DNA from 3 places in the Kitasatospora sp. NBC_01250 genome. Region 3 is predicted to be linked to each of the others. Evidence: riboswitches for the same ligand, from Rfam matches in the RefSeq annotation. Region 3 holds a riboswitch; each other region holds the start of a gene.

Region 1 (5,699 bases), 3.3 Mb from region 3:
GAGGGCCCGGCTGCGCCGGGCCCGCTCGCCGCGCGCTGCCTGCGCGAGCTCACGGCGGGGCTGCGGCTCTTCGACGGCGCCACGGGCTGAGACGGCGCCACGGGCCGAGGTGGGGCGACGGGCTGACGCGGCGTCCGCCGAGGCGGTGTCAGGCAGGCCGCGTCAGGCGGGCCGCGGAACGCGCACCGAGCGCTGCCGGCAACGGCTCCGGACGCAACCGGCCCCGCCGGAGGAGTCCGGCGGGGCCAGGTCGGCTCGGGTGTCGCGGGTGTCGCGGGTGTCGCGGGGTCAGGCCAGCGGCTCCAGCGTGCCGGTGTGCAGCTCGCCGACCCGGCCGCCCTCGCCCTCGTAGGTCCAGAAGGCGCGCACCGTCATCGTCACCAGGTCCATCACATGGCTGACCGTCAGGCCGCTGCGCTCGGTCCAGCTGACGAAGTAGACGTCGGGGGCGACCAGTGCGACGTGCAGTGACACGTCCTCCCACTGGCCGGCCGACTCGCCGAGCCCCTCCCAGCGAAGCCGCGTGCCGTCGGCCGAGTAGGCGTTGCGGAAGGCGGCGCCGTTGTCGACCTGGAAGAGGTACGTCCGGCCGGCGAAGCCGGGCAGGGCAGCGGTCTCGGTCATGCTGGTGGAGGTCCTCGTCTGTGATCCGGGGAGCTTGGCCGGGGCATTGGTGCGCTCCCAAAGCTATCCGACCCGCGGCATGGAGGGACAATGGTTCCGCGACACGCCCCGTGCCACCGCCCGCCGGTCCTCCGGCCAGCGGGTGGCCGGCCGACGGGTGGGGCACCGTGGCTGGTCGGGAGGTCGATCATGCGCAAGGTTGTCGACTGCCGGGAGTACCCGAGCGAGATGAACTGCACCCTGGCCATCTCCGGCGAGGAGGAGGAGGTCGTGCGCGCCGCCGCCGAACACGCGGTCTCGGTCCACGGCCACCAGGACACCCAGGAGCTGCGCGACCAGATCCGCGCCACGCTCAAGGACGAACTGGTCCTCCAGCACACCTGACAGCAGAGCTGACAGCACACCTGACAACAACACCCTCACCCCGTCCCGGGCCGTACGGAGAATCCCGTATGGCCCGGGACGGGTGCGCTCTGCTGGAGTGAGGGGGAGTGCCGAGGAGGTGGCCGCGATGGCGGTCGACGAGGACAAGGTGATGGAGTTCCTGGGCCGAGTGGTGTCCGACGGCGCCGCCGCGATGGCCGGGCTGTGCACCTCGCTGGGCGACCGGCTGGGCCTGTACAGCGCGATGGCCGGCGCCGGACCGATGACCGTGGCCCAGCTGGCCGAGCGCACCGGCCTGCACGAGCGCTACCTGCGCGAGTGGCTGGCCGCGCAGGTGGCCGGCGAGTACGTGGAGTACGACCCGGCGACCGACGGCTACCTGCTGCCCGACGAGCACGCCGCCGTGCTGGCCGACCCCGGTGCGCCGACCTACGCGGCCGGCTTCTTCACCATGATGCAGGCGCTCTACGGCACCGAGGACGTGCTGATGGAGGCGTTTCGGACCGGGCGAGGGGTGGGCTGGGAGGAGCACGGCGACGCGCTCTTCGCCGGGACCGCCAAGTTCTTCCGCCCGGGCTACGCGGGCGCCCTGGTCCCCGAGTGGATCCCCGCGATGAACGGCACCGAGCGCAAGCTGGCCGCCGGCGCCGAGGTCGCCGACGTGGGCTGCGGCTACGGCTGGTCCACCATGCTGATGGCCAAGGCCTACCCGGCCTCGCACTTCCACGGCTTCGACTTCCACCGGCCCTCGATCGAGGCGGCCAACGAGCTGGCCAAGGAGCAGGGGCTGGCCGACCGGGTCAGCTTCGAGGTGGCCGGTGCCCAGGACTTCCCCGGGGACGGCTACGACCTGATCACCTTCTTCGACTGCCTGCACGACATGGGCGACCCCGGCAGCGCGCTGCACCACGCCGAGCAGTCGCTGGCCCCCGACGGCGCCTGCATGATCGTCGAACCGAACGTCTCGGCCGACGTCCGGGCGAACGCCAACCCGATCGGCCGCGCCGTGGTCTCCGCCTCGGTCGCCATCTGCCTGCCCTCCGCGCTGGCCCAGCACGGGCCGCAGGCGATGGGCAACCACGCCGGTGAGGACGCGATGCGCCACCTCGCCGACGACGCCGGCCTGCACCACTGGAAGCTGGCCGCCGAGAGCCCGCTCAACCGCGTCTACGCCGCCAGCCGGTAGCCGACCGGTCACCGTTGCTCCTCTCCCACATGATCGCCTCGTTGGGCGGGCGGTCCGCAGCCGGGCTTGTCGGGGCCCGGCTTGACCCGGCCTCCCCGGTGGGCGCACGCTCGATGCGTGACTCCGTCCGGGGAGGCCGGCTTGCGGCGGATCTGCGCCGTGATCGACCTGCTGATCGACGCCGTCGACGAGGAGACCCTGCTGCCGGCGCTGTTTCCGGTGCTGCTCCGCGCCGTGCCGGGGGACAGCCTCACCTGGTCCACCCGCACCCCCACCGGGCGCCATCCGGTCACCCTGCCGCAGGCGCTGTTCAGCCCGCAGACGCTGGCCGCGTTCTTCCGGTACGCCCCGGCGGACCCGCTCTTCGTGCACACCAACGGCGGCAGCGGCGTCCCGCTGCGCCGCAGCGACCTGCAGTCCCGGACCGAGTACCACCGGCTGGGCACCTACGGCGAGGCGCTGGGCCCGGCCGGTGCGGAGTACCAGCTGGCGATGGCCTTCCCGGCCGGCTGGACGAGCGCCGGGCGGCGCACCGTGGCGCTGATCGTCAACCGGTCCGGCAGCGACTTCCCGGACGCCGACCTGGCCTCGGCCACCCTGCTGCGGGCCCGGCTCACCCACGCCCTGGAGCGGCTGGCACCCCCGCCGCGGGCGCCGGCCGCCGACCTCACCGCGCGCGAGGCCGCCGTGCTGGACCTGCTCGCGGACGGCCTGACGGACCAGCAGATCGGCCGCCGTCTCGCGGTCTCCACCCGCACCGTGGACAAGCACCTGGAACACGCCTACGCCAAGCTGCGGGTGCACAGCCGGGTGGCCGCCGCGGCGGCCTGGCGCGGCACCGGCTGAGCCCCGGTCCCCGCGTGCTTGCGGGGACCGGGGCTCAACGGGGGCTCGACGGGCTCAGACCCGCTTCGGGGTCCGCTTCAGCGCCGGTTTCAGCAGCTGAAGTCGATCAGCGAGAACGACTCGTAGTGGTCGGAGGTGTAGTAGTCCGACCCGTCCTCGCCGGTGATGATTCTGCGCGTGCCGCGGGTGGGCGCACCCGGCGTGACGACCGTGTACTCCTGGTAGTAGCCGTTCGGCTCGCTGGGCAGCACGCCCTCGCGGTTCTGGAAGGTCTCGCCGTCCTCGGAGTACGGGAACGGGCCGCCCTGGGCGATCAGGTTCAGCGTGTCGTCCGCCTGGCTCGGCAGCGCCGACTGGCAGATCGAGCCGCTGACGTCCGCGTGGGCGTCGGCGGCGAAGACGGCGGTGGGGGCCAGGGTGAGCATGCTCACGGTGACCACGGAGGCGGCACGCGACTTCAACGCGCGTAGAAGAGTCTGCATGGCAAGCAGTCTGGGGGAGCGTCAGGAAGTCTGGGAAGGTGCTGGGAGCACGCCAAGAGACTTTTCATGTCCATGTAACTGGATGGCGGTCCAGGTGATGCGATGGCGTCGCTTTCGGTGCTGGTGTGACAGGTGTGACTCGCCTGACATTGATGATGATCATGTCATCTGCCTACCCTGCTGGCGCCCGCCACCCAGCGGCGGGCCCAGCCCCCGGGACCGCCGAGTCCTGCCTGCCGGTGGCCGGCCCCGGAGCACCGCACCAGGCAGGAGCGGGGGACCCAGGTAGTGCCAGCCGTGCCCCGCCCGCCTGCGCCCGCAGGCCCACCAGGCACGCCCGGCTAGGGGTGAAGCCGCCACCGGAATCCGTCGGTGGCCGGGCCATCTTGCGGCCCGAACCCGACAGCTCACCTCGTAGGCGTCGCAAGAGGACTCCCCGTGATACCCACCTCCACCCCGCTGCGCCTCGGCGTCGTCGTCGGAGCGCTCGGCCTGCTCGCGGTGCCCGTCGTCGGCCAGGCCGATGCCTGGGCCCGTACGTCCGGCACCGCCGTGCCCCAGGTCACCCAGGACCGGCTGACCCCCGCCACGGCCACCGCCGGCGCCTCGACCACCGCCGCGCTCACCCTGCACGCCGCCTCCTGCTTCACCGCGAAGACGGTGGGGGTCGGGGTGCGCGACGCCGCCGGCAACAACCTGGACTTCCCCGGGAACCTCGGCAACCAGCAGATCTGCCCGAGCGGCCTTTCGCTGACCACCGGCGCGCGCAGCTTCCCGGCCGGTGCGTACCAGATCTTCGGCTTCTTCCAGGACCAGGCGGGTGCCTGGCACAACCTGACCACGCAGACCCTCACGGTCTCGGCGGCCGGCACCCCCACCTCCACCCCGGCCCCCGCCCCGACGCCCGCGCCTTCGCCGTCGCCGAGCACGCCGCCCGCCACCGGCGGCTCGCCGGTCGCCGGCAAGACGCTGACCTGGTCGGACGAGTTCAACGGCCCGCTGGACGCCACCAAGTGGAACGACAGCACCACCACCGCGTACAAGTACGGCACCCACAACCCGGACGACAACAAGCTCGACTGGCTCGACCCGTCCGACGTCTCGGTGGCGAACGGTGTGGCCACCTTCACCGCCCAGCCCTCCAGCCACACCCTGGAGAACGGCAAGCAGGCCTGGACCACCGGCCTGCTCACCACCGAGGGCACCCAGCAGGGCTTCAAGGTGAAGACCGGCGACTACGCCGAGGCCCGGGTGCAGATGCCCTCCGCGCCCGGCGCCTGGCCCGCGCTGTGGACCTGGGCGAACGGCGGCAGCGAGATCGACTCCTTCGAGTACCACCCGGACAACCCGAACCTGCTGGAGCTGACCAACCACGTCAACCCGGCGCACGACTACCTGACCGACGCCACCGACGTGAAGCCCGGCCAGTGGGTCACCATCGGCACCTACTACGGCGCCAACTCCGTCGACTGGTACGTGAACGGGGTCAAGGTCTACTCGGACAACACCGGCGTCGGGGCCAACTGGTCCGCCAACCTGATCCTCAACCTGTCGATCAGCGCCGGGCAGTACCACCCCGGCCCGAGCGGCTCCGCCCCGATCACCTTCGCGGCGGACTACGTGCGGGTCTACCGCTAGGCCTCGGCGCCGGCCTCCTGCCCCTGGACGGCGGAGAGCGGAGCGGCCAACTCCTCCAGGGAGAGCCGCTCCGCCCGGACGCCGATCGCCGCCTCCACCAGCCCGGCCGCCGCCATCAGCGAGGCGCCGATGCAGAAGGCGAGCGTGGTGTCGGCGGGCTTGCCGCTGTTCACCAGGCCGTTGAAGAGCAGCGGCCCGGTGATGCCGCCCAGCGCGGTGCCCACCGCGTAGAAGAACGCGATGCACAGCGCCCGCACCTCCAGCGGGAAGACCTCGCTCACCGTCAGGTAGGCGGCGCTCGCGCCGGCCGAGGCGAAGAACAGCACGCCCACCCAACAGGCCGTCATGGTGGTGGCGTTGAGCAGGCCCTGCTGGAAGAGCGCGGCCGTGCCGAAGAGCAGCACCCCCGACAGCAGGTAGGTCCCGGCGATCATCGGCTTGCGGCCCACGCTGTCGAAGAGGTGGCCGAGCAGCAGCGGGCCGCAGAAGTTGCCCACCGCGATCACCGCGAAGTAGTAACCGGTGTCGCCCTGCGGGAC
Region 2 (5,699 bases), 4.0 Mb from region 3:
TCCACGATCAGGGCCGGCCCGAGGGCCGGGGCAGCCGACTGCGCCGGGCGGGGCACGCCGGAGGGCGAGGGTGAAGGTGGAGTGGAGGGTGAGAGTTCCGGCTCGGCCATTGGTGTCGGCGGGGCTTCGGCGCTGGGCGGCGGAAGCGCGACGAGCCGGGGTGCGGCCTCGGCATCGGAGACTGACAAGGTGTCAAGAAGCTGACGCAGGACGGAGAGCGGTCGCGCACCCGGCGTGCAGACCAGGACACGGCGGGCCCCCGGGTGGGCGGACGGCAGGTCGCCGCGCTGGAGGGCGGGCAGCAGGCCGGCCCGCAGCAGGGAGGACTTGCCCGCGCCCGAGGGGGCGACCAGTGCGAGCGGTCCCCGTCCCGCGCGCTCGGCCAGCCGGTCGAGCAACGCGGCGAGGGCGTGGTCGCGCCCGGCGAACCAGTGGGCGTCCTGCGGGCCGAAGGCGGCCAGCCCGGGGTAGGGGCAGGGCAGGTCGAGTGCCGGTGGCACGGCGAGCGCGTGGCCGGCAGCGGTCGGCAGGGCACTGTCGGTGGCTGGCCCGCTTGACCCGGGCCCGGCCGGGCCGGCCCCCGTCGGCCCGGGCTCGGCGGCTTCGGTCAGCCGCAGCAGCGAACCGTCGGCGCGCAGCAGCTCGTCGCAGCGGCGCGCCAGGTCATGGCCCGCCGGCTTGCTGCCGTTCTCGATCTTGCTGAGGTAGCCCTTGCTGTAGTGCAGCAGGCGGGAGAGGGCACTGAGCGACAGTCCGCGCTCGGTGCGCAGCCGGCGCAGCTCGGCACCGAAGCACTCGTCCCGGGAGCGGGCGGCAGTCGGAGGATGGGCAGTCGGCCGGCCGTGAGCGGGCGCGGCGCCGGGCGCTTGGTCGGCAGTGGCCCGGGGAGCCCCGTCCGCCGGTGGAATCAGGTCCATGCGCACCCCGCGACGCCAGCCAGGCCGCGCTTGGCGACTTCTCGGATCTGTCGTCGACAGGTTACCGGCTGTGACCAGCCCGTCTGGCATGCTGTGATCTCGATCGGCGCGGGTCCAGTGGCGGCGCCAGTGGCACATATGTTGTAATACGCAACCACCATGGGAGAGGAAGAGGTCACGCGTGTCGGGTCGAGACGAGTCGATCGAGATCATCCAGCGCGAGCTGACCGCCTTCGCCCGGCGGGCCCGGCACAAGGCCTCGCAGCTGCACCCGGGGCTCTCCCTGGTGACGTACAGCATCCTCGACCTGATGAACGAGCGCGGTGGCTGCCGGGCGGCCGACCTGGCCGCGTACTTCATGCTCGACAAGTCGACCGTGAGCCGGCAGGTCGGCGCTCTGGAGAAGCTGGGGCTGCTCAGCCGCGAGGTGGATCCGGAGGATCACCGCGGGCAGATCCTGCGCCCCAGCGAGCAGGGGATGGCGCTGCTGCGGCACGCGTACGAGATGCGCCGGGAGTCGTTCACCGAGCGGTTCACGGAGTGGACCGACGAGGACGTCGCGCGGCTGGCGGGCTATCTGGTGCGGTACGGCGCGGCGGACTGACGCCGGATCGCACGGCGGGCCGGCGCCCGGCAGCTGACGAGCGGGGCGCAGCCCGTCGCTGCGACAGCGCGCCAACAGCCCGGCACACCAACAGCCGGCACACAAAAGGCCCGGCACACCAACAGCCCGGCACACAAAAGGCCCGGCACACCAACAGCCCGGCACACAAAAGGCCCGGCACACCAACAGCCCGGCACGCCGAAGGCCCAGCGAGCCAAGAGCCAGGCGCGCCAAAGCCGTCGGCCGGCCACAGGTGGGAAACCCGTGGCCGGCCGACGGCTGCGGACGATCCGCCGAGCGCTACCGCCCGATGGGGGCGGGCCGGCGGCCGTTGATCACCGGGGTGATCAGTACGCCTGGTGGGCCTGCCAGAAGACCCAGGCCTGGTTCGGGCTGCCGTAGGTCTGGTTCATGTACTGCAGCGCCCACTTGATCTGGGTGGCGGGGTTGGTCGCCCAGTCCGAGCCGGCCGAGGCCATCTTGTTGCCGGGCAGGGCCTGCGGCAGGCCGTAGGCACCGGAGCTCGGGTTGGTGGCGGTGACGTTCCAGCCGCTCTCGTGGGTGATGATCTGGTCGAACGACGCCAGCTGGTCGGCCGGGACGATCGAGGCGGCGAGCGCCTGCAGCGAGGCGACGCTGGCGTTGGCGCTCAGCGCCGGGGTGGCCGGAGCGGCCGCGGCAGCCGGAGCGGCGGGGGCAGCCGGAGCCGGGGCGGTGGCCGGAGCCTGGGCCGGGGCGGGGGTCTGCGCCGGGGCCTGGGCCTGGGCGTCGCCGAGCGCGAGGTGCTGGCCGGGGTAGATCACGTCCGGACCGTCGGCGAGCACCGACTTGTTCAGGTCGTAGAGCTTCTGCCAGCCGCCCTGCACGTTGTGGCTGGTGGCGATCTTGGACAGCCAGTCGCCGTCCTGCACGGTGTAGCCGGCGGGAGCCTGGGCGGCCGGGGCGGCGGCCGGAGCGGCGGCGGCCGACTCGTGCTGCGCGGTGTAGCCGTGCGAACCGGAGTGGATCGGCGTGGCGCTGGCGCCACCGGCGGTGATCATGGGCAGACCGGCGCCGGCGCCGACGATGACGGCGGTGGCGATCGCGCGCTTGATGGCGGCGCGGCTGGGCAGGCTGGGGCGACCGTTGACGGACAGCATGAAAAGCGTTTCCTCTCCCACGCCTGCGAGGTGAGCTGTCGGATTCGGGCTGGAGTTGCCCGGCCGCGCAATGCGCGGCTTCACCCCAAGCCCCGCCCGGAGCCTTGCTCCAGGTGGGGCGACTTACCTTGGGTCCCCCGCCCCTGCCGTGGTGCTTCAGTGCACAGTGCCCGTTCCATCCGGCGGCAGGATTCGGCGTTCCGGGGAGCGGGGTTCGTGTGGAGACGAACGGCATGCACCGTAGACAGGTCGAAGGTCCCATCTCAAGCCAGGAGGCGCTGTCACAGGGCAATGTGAGGTGTCTCATGCCGAAGCTGGAGGGGCGATAACGATTCGCATCGTTATCGCCCCGTGATATGAATTTTCGTCAGCCCGCACCGCGTCAGTCAGTCAGTCAGCCAGCCAGTCAGCCAGCCAGCGCCGCGTCAGCCGACGCCGAGCCCGCCCGCGCCGCGTCAGCCCGCGTGCCACCCCTGCGGGTCGACGTCGCCGGGCACCACCGCGGCCGGCTGGTAGGCGCCGCGGGTCAGCACGAAGCCCGCCACGTCGAGGTGGCTGACCGAGCCGTCCTCGGCGCGCACCACGCGCAGCGGCTCGCCCGCGTAGTAGCCGTCGAGCCCGACCCAGCTGCCGTCCGGCTCGGGCAGGAAGCGGGAGGTGCGGGCGGGGCCGCTCAGCGCGGTGAGCTCCAGGGCCCGGTCCGCCCGCAGGTGCAGGGCCAGCGCGGTGGGTCCCCAGTACCAGGGGCCGGTCAGTGCGAGCAGGTCGGGATCGGCGTCGGTGAACGGGCGCCAGGCGGTGGGCAGCAGCGGTTCGCGCTCGGCGACGATCCGGATCAGGTCGGGGGCCACCGTCCCGAGCCCGGAGCCGGCGGTGACATTGGTGAGGGTGATCGCTGCCACGTCGTCCTCGGGGCTGAACCACAGGCCGGCCAGGAAGCCGGGCATCGAGCCGCCGTGGCCGACCAGCAGCCGCCCGTCCTGCCGGGACAGCTGCAGGCCCAGTCCGAAGCAGGAGGTCCAGTCGTCACGGTCCGGGCCGGCGGCGGGGCGGCGCATCTCGGCCAGCGTGGCGGGGGCCAGGACCTTCTCCGCGCCGCCCGGGAGCGTGCCGGCCAGGAAGGAGGCCCAGCGGGCGAGGTCGGCGGCGGTGGACCAGAGCTGCCCGGCCGGCGCCATCAGGCCGGTGTCGGTGAGCGGCTCGGGGAGCATCACGTCCGCCCACGGGTGCACGGCGAACCCGCCCGCGTGCGGGGCCTGCGGCAGCAGCGTGGTGCGGGTCAGGCCGAGCGGATCGAGCACCTCCTGGCGCAGCACCTCGCCCCACGGCAGCCGACGCACCTTGGCCACCAGCGCGCCGAGCAGCGCGTAGCCGGGGTTGGAGTAGTGGTGGCGCTCGCCGGCCGGGTGGCGGAACGGCTGCTCCTCCAGCAGGTTGCCCAGCTCCGGGCGGTGCGAGCCGTCGGTCCGCTCCCACCACGGGCCCGGCGTCTCGGCGGCCAGCCCGGCCGTGTGGCTGAGCAGTTCGCGGATCGTGGCCCGCCCGGCCGAGGTGCCCGGCAGGTGCTGCTCCAGCGGATCGGCCAGGTCGAGCAGGCCCTCGTCGCGCAGGCGCAGCACCAGCACCGCGGCGAAGGACTTGGTGATCGAGCCGATCCGGTACTGCGTGTTCTCGTCCGGCGCGTGGCCCTCGATCATGCTCCGGCCACCGCTCCAGACCCGGTGGCCGCCGCGCGCCACCAGGCCGACCAGCGAGGGCGTCCGGCCCTGTGCCTGTCCGACGGCGAGGCGGTGCAGCAGGGCCCGGCGCGTCTCGGGCAGCAGCTCGTCCGCGGCCACGGCAGGGATGGGCAACTCGTCGGCCCGTGCCTGGTTGATCGGCAACTCGCCCGACTGGTAGGTCATCTGATCTCACATTCGCAGCTGGGGGGCTGGAGAAGGTCGAACCGCTCGACCCTACCGGCGCCCGCCCCGCATGGCTCGGCAATAAGCGGGTCCGCCGGCGGGCGGGGCGGGCTCCCTTCGAGCGTCCCCGGCAACGACGCCCGGGAACCCCCGCCGACCAGCCCGGATTCTGCGGCCCGCTATGCTGCCCCCGGCCGCGCGACCACGGGCCGCAGGATCAGAGGGGGAGACGGTGCACCAGTCCGGACACGACAGCGACATGACGCGGCTTCAGACGGACCGCCCGCACCCCGCGCGCATCTACGACTACTGGCTCGGCGGCAAGGACAACTTCCCGCCGGACCGTCAGGCGGCCGAGCACGCGATCAGCGCCTCGGCGGACATACCCGCGGCGGCCCGCGAGAACCGGGCCTTCCTGCGGCGGGCGGTGCGGCTGGCGGCCGAGGCCGGCATCCGGCAGTTCATCGACATCGGCGCCGGCCTGCCCTCGCCCGGCAACGTGCACGAGGTGGTGCAGACCGTCGCCCCCGACGCCCGGGTGGTGTACGTCGACAACGACCCGATCGTGCTCACCCACGGGCGCGCGCTGCTGGCCGACAACCGCAGCACCACGGTGCTGACCGGGGACGTCCGGGAGCTGGACGAGCTCTTCGAACGCCCGGAGCTGCGCACCCTGGTGGACTTCTCGCAGCCGGTGGCCGTGCTGCTGCTGGCGCTGCTGCACTTCGTCAGCGACGAGCAGGCGCGGCACGCGGTGGACCAGGTGCGCGAGCGGGTGGCGCCGGGCAGCTACCTGCTGCTCTCGCACAGCACCCACGAGGGCAATCCCGAGCGCGCCGCCGAGGTGGCCAAGACCTGGGACAAGACCGCCTCGGGCATTCGGCTGCGCGGTCGCGAGGAGGTGACCGGGCTCTTCGACGGCTGGGAGCTGCTGGAGCCCGGTGTCGAATTCGTGCCGCTCTGGCGCCCGGACGCCGCCACCGAGGCCACCACCCGCTGGATGTACGCGGGGGTCGGCCGCAAGGCCTGACCGGTGCTCAGGACAGTGCCGCGGCCAGCTCGCGGTGGTCGGGCGGATTGGCCCCGGCGCGGGAGACCGTGACGGCCGCCGCCGCACCGGCGTGCCGCAGCACGG
Region 3 (5,699 bases):
ACCCGGCCCGGGTGCATGACCGGGATCGCGGCCCGCTCGGCGTGGGTGCTGCGCAGCAGCCGCCCGGTCACCTCGCGCACCTGCGCCAGCGTGAGCCGCGAGTGGTGCACCGCCTGCGAGTCGTAGGCGGGCAGGTCCAGCGCGATGGCGGCGACCGTGGTGACGGTGCCGGCCAGGCCCACCAGCGAGGCGGCCTCGGTCAGCGGCACCACCTCGGCGGCCAGGTCCAGCGCCGCCTCGATGTCGGCCCTGGCCGCCGCGATCCGCTCCTCGGTCGGCAGCTCGACGCCGGCGAAGTGGCGCTCCGTCAGCCGCACGCAGCCGATGTCCACCGAGCGCGCGGCCTGCACCCGCCCGCCACCCAGCACGAACTCGGTCGAGCCGCCGCCCAGGTCGAAGACCAGGTAGGGGGCGGGCACCGCGGGCAGGCCGGTGAGCTCCTTGGTGGCGCCGGTGAAGGAGAGCTGGGCCTCCTCGTCGCCGCTGACCACCTCGGGCTCGACCCCCAGGATCTCGCGCACGCCCTTGGTGAACTCGGCGGCGTTCTCCGCGTCCCGGGAGGCGCTGGTGGCCACGAAGCGGGTGCGCTCCGGGCCCACGCCGTACTCGGCGATGACGGCCGCGTACTCGCGGCAGGCTGCGAAGGTGCGCTCCAGCGCCTCGGGGGCCAGCCGCCCGGTGCGGTCCACGTCCTGGCCGAGCCGCACGATCAGCATCCGGCGGTCCAGGTCGGTGATCTCGCCGGTGCGCGGATCGAGGTCCGCGATCAGCAGGCGGATCGAGTTGGTGCCGCAGTCGACCGCGGCGACCCGGGTGGCCGTCATTCCTGCTCCTCCTGCTGCTCGCGCTTGGCCGCGCGCTCCGCGGTCTTCTGCTCCTTGGCGGCGATCACGGCCGCGTGGTCCTCCTGCTGGGCCCGCTGGGCCTCGAGGGCGGCGATGCCGCTCTCGACGGCCTGCTCGCTCACGCAGGGGCCCTTGCGCCACCACTCGGGCAGCATCGCGAGCGCCTCGTCCCCCAGCGGGTTGACGCCGGGTCCGGCCGCCAGCGAGTGGCCGACCAGCACGTGCAGGCACTTCACCCGGTCCGGCATGCCGCCGGCCGACGGGAAGCCCTCCAGCACCTCGATGGCGTCACGGCGGGCGATGTAGTCCTCGTGCGCCTTCTGGTAGGCCGCCGCCAGCTCCGGGTCCTCGGCCAGCCGCGCGGTCTGATCCTTCATCACCCCGTCCGCCTCCAGGGTGCCGATCAGCGAGGCGGCCTTGGGGCAGGTCAGGTAGTAGAGGGTCGGGAACGGGGTGCCGTCGGGCAGCCGGGGAGCGGTCTCCACCACGTCGGGGTTGCCGCACGGGCAGCGGTGCGCCACCGCCCGGGTGCCGCGCGGGACGCGCCCGAGCTGGGCCGCCACCGCGGCGAGGTCGCGATCGGCGACCGGCTCGTCCTTGGCGGGCTGGGCGGCGGCGCTCTGGTTCTCAGTGCTCATCAGTTCTGCAGTCTTCTCACGGGGCGGGAGCCCCAGACGGGGCGGGGGTGGGGGCAGGGGCGGCAGCCGCGTCCACCGAGTCCCAGACGGCGGCGTACCAGGGCTTGGCCGCCTTCGCGGCGGCCTGCGGGGACCCGGCGCCGGCGGGCTGGGGGGGCGTGGCCGAGGGGGTGGGGTCGATGGAGACGAACGGGGTCTCGCCGGGCAGCGCGTAGTGCAGGCGCTCGCGGGCCTGGGCCTTGACGAACATCGGGTCCTGCCAGCGGGCCCACTCGGTCTTCAGCTGTTCCACCTGCTGGCGGGCCTGCTCGGCCTTGACCCGCTGGTCGCTGATCTGGGCGCGCTGGTTCATGAACTGCCGGGTCGGGTAGGCGAGGATCGCCACCAGCGAGCAGAGCACCAGGACCAGCACGGTGGCCCGGGAGGTGAACCGCGGCCGGCCGGCCAGGCCCGGGATCTTCCAGCGTGCCATCTCCTGACCCCTCCCGATCCGTCCGCTCGTACCGGCCCCAGTCGTGCCGGTGCCCCGGCGTCCACCCTACGGGGCGACGGCCGGGGCATCGGTCAGGCGTGCTGCGAGGGCGGTGCTCAGCCCTCGGGTTCAGCCCTCGAACTTCCGGTGCTCACTGGTCCGCGAAGCGGAACCGCGGGAAGGCCGCGCGACCCGCGTACTCGGCGGCGTCGTCGAGGATCTCCTCGATGCGCAGCAGCTGGTTGTACTTCGCGACGCGCTCGGAGCGGGCCGGGGCGCCGGTCTTGATCTGGCCGCAGTTGGTGGCGACGGCCAGGTCGGCGATGGTGACGTCCTCGGTCTCGCCGGAGCGGTGCGACATCATGCAGCGGTAGCCGTTGCGCTGGGCCAGCTCGACGGCGTCCAGGGTCTCGGTCAGCGAGCCGATCTGGTTCACCTTCACCAGCAGCGCGTTGGCGGTGCCGGTCTCGATGCCCTGGGCCAGGCGGGCCGGGTTGGTCACGAACAGGTCGTCACCGACCAGCTGGACCTTGGCGCCCAGCTTGTCGGTCATGGCCTTCCAGCCGTCCCAGTCGGACTCGTCCAGCGGGTCCTCGATGGAGACCAGCGGGTAGTTGTCGACCAGGTCGGCGTAGTAGTCGATCAGCTCGGCGGCGGACAGCGGCTTGCCCTCGAACTGGTAGGCGCCGTCCTTGTAGAACTCGGAGGCGGCCACGTCCAGCGCGAGCGCGACGTCCTTGCCGGGCACGTAGCCGGCCTTCTTGATCGCCTCGGTGATCAGGTCCAGCGCCTCGCGGTTGCTGTCCAGGTTCGGCGCGAAGCCGCCCTCGTCGCCCAGGCCGGTGGACAGGCCGCGCTCCTTCAGCACGCCCTTGAGCGTGTGGTACACCTCCACGCCCCAGCGAACGGCCTCGGAGAAGGACTCCGCACCGATCGGCGCGATCATGAACTCCTGGATGTCGACGTTGGAGTCGGCGTGCGACCCACCGTTGAGGATGTTCATCATCGGGACCGGCAGCACGTGCGCGTTCGGGCCGCCCAGGTAGCGGAAGAGCGGCAGGTCGCTGGCCTCGGAGGCGGCGTGCGCGACGGCGAGCGAGACGCCGAGGATCGCGTTGGCGCCCAGCGAGGACTTGTCCGGGGTGGCGTCCAGGTCGAGCATCGCCTGGTCGATCAGCCGCTGCTCGGTGGCGTCGTAGCCGACCAGCTCCGGGCCGATCTGCTCGATCACGGCGAGGACGGCCTTCTCCACGCCCTTGCCGAAGTAGCGGTTCTTGTCACCGTCGCGCAGCTCCAGCGCCTCGAACGCGCCGGTGGAGGCGCCGGACGGGACAGCGGCACGGCCGGTGCTGCCGTCGTCGAGGCCGACCTCGACCTCGACCGTGGGGTTGCCGCGCGAGTCGAGAATCTCACGGGCGACGACGACATCAATGGACGGCACGAGGCATCTCCTAGACGGAAGCGGTCCTGCGGACGTGGAACGGAGTCGTTACGACCAGAGCCTAACCGCACCGGCCGCCCGGGCCGTCCAGGCCTGGGTGCCGTCTCACGGTGTGGCTCGGCTACCCGCGAGTAGTTCACTCGAAAGCGCGCGGGGCGTCGCCGGGGCCACGTTCCGGGGCACCCCGCGCGCTTTCGTCGGCCCGTCAGCCGAAGTGCAGCTGCTGACCCGGCATGATCAGGTTCGGATCGCCGCCCACCGTCGAGTGGTTGGCCTGGTACAGCTGCTGCCAGCCGCCGGTCAGGTGCTGGGCCCGGGCGATGGAGGAGAGGGTGTCGCCGGCCTGCACCGTGTAGCCGTGACCGGCCGGGGCGGCCTGCGCCGCAGCGGCGGGCGCGGCAGGAGCGGGGACCTGGACGGGGGTCTGGACCGGGGCCTGGGCGGGAGCCTGGGCAGGGGCGGCGTACTGGTTGTACACGCTCTGGTGGCTGGTCCAGTACCAGCCGCCGTCCTTCTGGTACCAGAACACCTTGCCGTCCGCGTCCCAGCCGGCCTTCCCCGGGAAGTTCGGCGCGGCCGACTGCTGAGGCTGCGTCTGCTGCTGGGGCTGGGCCTGCTGCTGGGGCTGCGGCTTCGACTGCCGGGTCGCCGACTGCTCCTGCGGCGCGCTCTGCTGCTGGGCCGCGCCCGAGTCGGCGCTCGCGTCGAGGGCGGCCGAGGCGCCGCCCTTGCTCAGCCCGGCCTTGACCGAGCAGACCGGCCAGGCGCCCGGGCCCTGGTCCGCCAGCACCCGCTCGGCGACCGAGATCTGCTGGGCCTTGCTGGCCTGGTTGGCCTGCGCGGCGTACTGGGTGCCGCCGTACGCGGCCCAGGTCGAGGAGGTGAACTGCAGGCCACCGTAGAAACCGTTGCCGCTGTTGATCGACCAGTTGTTGGTGCTTTCGCAGTTGGCGACCTGGTCCCAGACCGAGACCGGTGCGGCGTGCGCGCTGGTCGCGGTGAGCAGCGGAACCGCGAGGCCGACGCCGGCCACGCCGGCCGCGGCGATCGCCTTCTCGGCCTGGGTACGACGGCGGTGCCGGCCATTGCCAGTGAGCAGCATGAAGCTATCCCTCTCCGCACGCCTGCGAGGTGAGCTGTCGGGTTCGGGCCCGTGAGGTTGGCCCGGCCGCTGACGCGGCTTCACCCCTAGCCGTGGGAGACGGCAGAAAATCCTGGGTCCCCCGCCCCTGCCCGGGTGTCGGTCGGTGTCCCGGGAGCGCGACGGGCAGGACTCGGCGTTCCGCACTCCGGGGTTCGCAGCAGCGAACTCCAGGGAGGGTAAGCAGATTGACGGACCGATCACAAGCTCATATCGCGTACATCACATGAAAATTACGGAGCGCGATCGATCGCCTACCAACTGGTCTTGTTTGTCCGGGTTGATGGTCATTCAGGCCGCACCGGACAACGGACTTCGACACGCCGTCAGAGCTGCCGTTCCGTCACTTCGCGGCAGCTTCGGGCGTGAACGAAACAGGGAGTTCGCGCAGGCCGCGCATGATCAGACCGCCACGCCACCGCAGTTCGGCGGGGTCCGCGGCGAGCCGGAGATCGGGCAACCGGGTCAGCAGGGTGGCGAGTGCGGCCTGGCCCTCAAGTCGGGCCAGCGGAGCGCCGATGCAGTAGTGGATGCCGTGCCCGAAGCCGAGGTGCGGGTTGTCCCGGCGGGCCAGGTCAAGGGTGTCGGGGCGCTCGAACCTGGCCGGGTCCCGGTCGGCCGCCGCGAGCACCACCAACACCGGGTCCCCCACCGGGATCCGCACCCCGCCGATGGTCAACGGCTCGGTGGCGAACCGCCAGGTGGCCAGCTCCACCGGGCCGTCGAAGCGCAGCAACTCCTCGACCCCGGTGGCCAGCAGCCCGCTCTCGCCGCGCGCGATGGACTCCTGCAGCCGGGCCCGCTGGAGCGGCTGGTTCATCAGTGAGTACAGGCCGTTGCCGATCAGATTGACCGTGGTCTCGAACCCCGCGAACAGCAGGATGAACGCCATCGCCGCGGCCTCGTTCTCGGTGAGGTGCTCACCGTGGTCGCTGGCCCGGATCAGACCGGAGATCAGGTCGTCCCCGGGGTCGGCCCGCTTGCGGTGGATCAGCTCGGCCAGGTAGGTGCGCATCCGCTTGACCGCGCGCGCCACGCCGCCGCGCGGGCCGCCGCCGTGGCGGATCATCATGCCGGCCCAGTCCCGGAAGTCGTCCTGGTCCTCGGCCGGCACGCCGAGCAGGTCGCAGATCGCGTAGATCGGCAGCGGGAAGGCGAACTC

Evidence for each region. Region 3 has a riboswitch for cyclic di-AMP ahead of OG500_RS22835 (LysM peptidoglycan-binding domain-containing protein). Riboswitches for the same ligand answer to the same signal wherever they lie in the genome.
Region 1: another riboswitch for cyclic di-AMP. It lies ahead of OG500_RS08775 (glycoside hydrolase family 16 protein); the one in region 3 lies ahead of OG500_RS22835 (LysM peptidoglycan-binding domain-containing protein).
Region 2: another riboswitch for cyclic di-AMP. It lies ahead of OG500_RS06240 (LysM peptidoglycan-binding domain-containing protein); the one in region 3 lies ahead of OG500_RS22835 (LysM peptidoglycan-binding domain-containing protein).

Annotation. Positions count from the first base shown of each region.
Region 1 is NZ_CP108476.1:2,158,184-2,163,882, reverse strand. Features, by position in the region: gene OG500_RS08805 (TetR family transcriptional regulator) at 1-90, shown strand, start outside; gene OG500_RS08800 (MoaF-related domain-containing protein) at 289-624, opposite strand; gene OG500_RS08795 (DUF1059 domain-containing protein) at 814-1,008, shown strand; gene OG500_RS08790 (class I SAM-dependent methyltransferase) at 1,136-2,194, shown strand; gene OG500_RS08785 (helix-turn-helix transcriptional regulator) at 2,312-3,040, shown strand; gene OG500_RS08780 (ribonuclease domain-containing protein) at 3,130-3,522, opposite strand; cyclic di-AMP (ydaO/yuaA leader) riboswitch at 3,826-3,957, shown strand; gene OG500_RS08775 (glycoside hydrolase family 16 protein) at 3,961-5,160, shown strand; gene OG500_RS08770 (MFS transporter) at 5,157-5,699, opposite strand, start outside.
Region 2 is NZ_CP108476.1:1,386,101-1,391,799, reverse strand. Features, by position in the region: gene OG500_RS06250 (nSTAND1 domain-containing NTPase) at 1-917, opposite strand, end outside; gene OG500_RS06245 (MarR family winged helix-turn-helix transcriptional regulator) at 1,099-1,521, shown strand; gene OG500_RS06240 (LysM peptidoglycan-binding domain-containing protein) at 1,869-2,660, opposite strand; cyclic di-AMP (ydaO/yuaA leader) riboswitch at 2,666-2,791, opposite strand; gene OG500_RS06235 (serine hydrolase domain-containing protein) at 3,116-4,564, opposite strand; gene OG500_RS06230 (SAM-dependent methyltransferase) at 4,824-5,594, shown strand; gene OG500_RS06225 (carbohydrate kinase family protein) at 5,602-5,699, opposite strand, start outside.
Region 3 is NZ_CP108476.1:5,416,010-5,421,708, reverse strand. Features, by position in the region: gene OG500_RS22855 (Ppx/GppA phosphatase family protein) at 1-824, opposite strand, end outside; partial or broken gene OG500_RS22850 (DUF501 domain-containing protein) at 947-1,483, opposite strand; gene OG500_RS22845 (FtsB family cell division protein) at 1,500-1,955, opposite strand; gene eno (phosphopyruvate hydratase) at 2,107-3,396, opposite strand; gene OG500_RS22835 (LysM peptidoglycan-binding domain-containing protein) at 3,602-4,498, opposite strand; cyclic di-AMP (ydaO/yuaA leader) riboswitch at 4,504-4,652, opposite strand; gene OG500_RS22830 (cytochrome P450 family protein) at 4,881-5,699, opposite strand, start outside.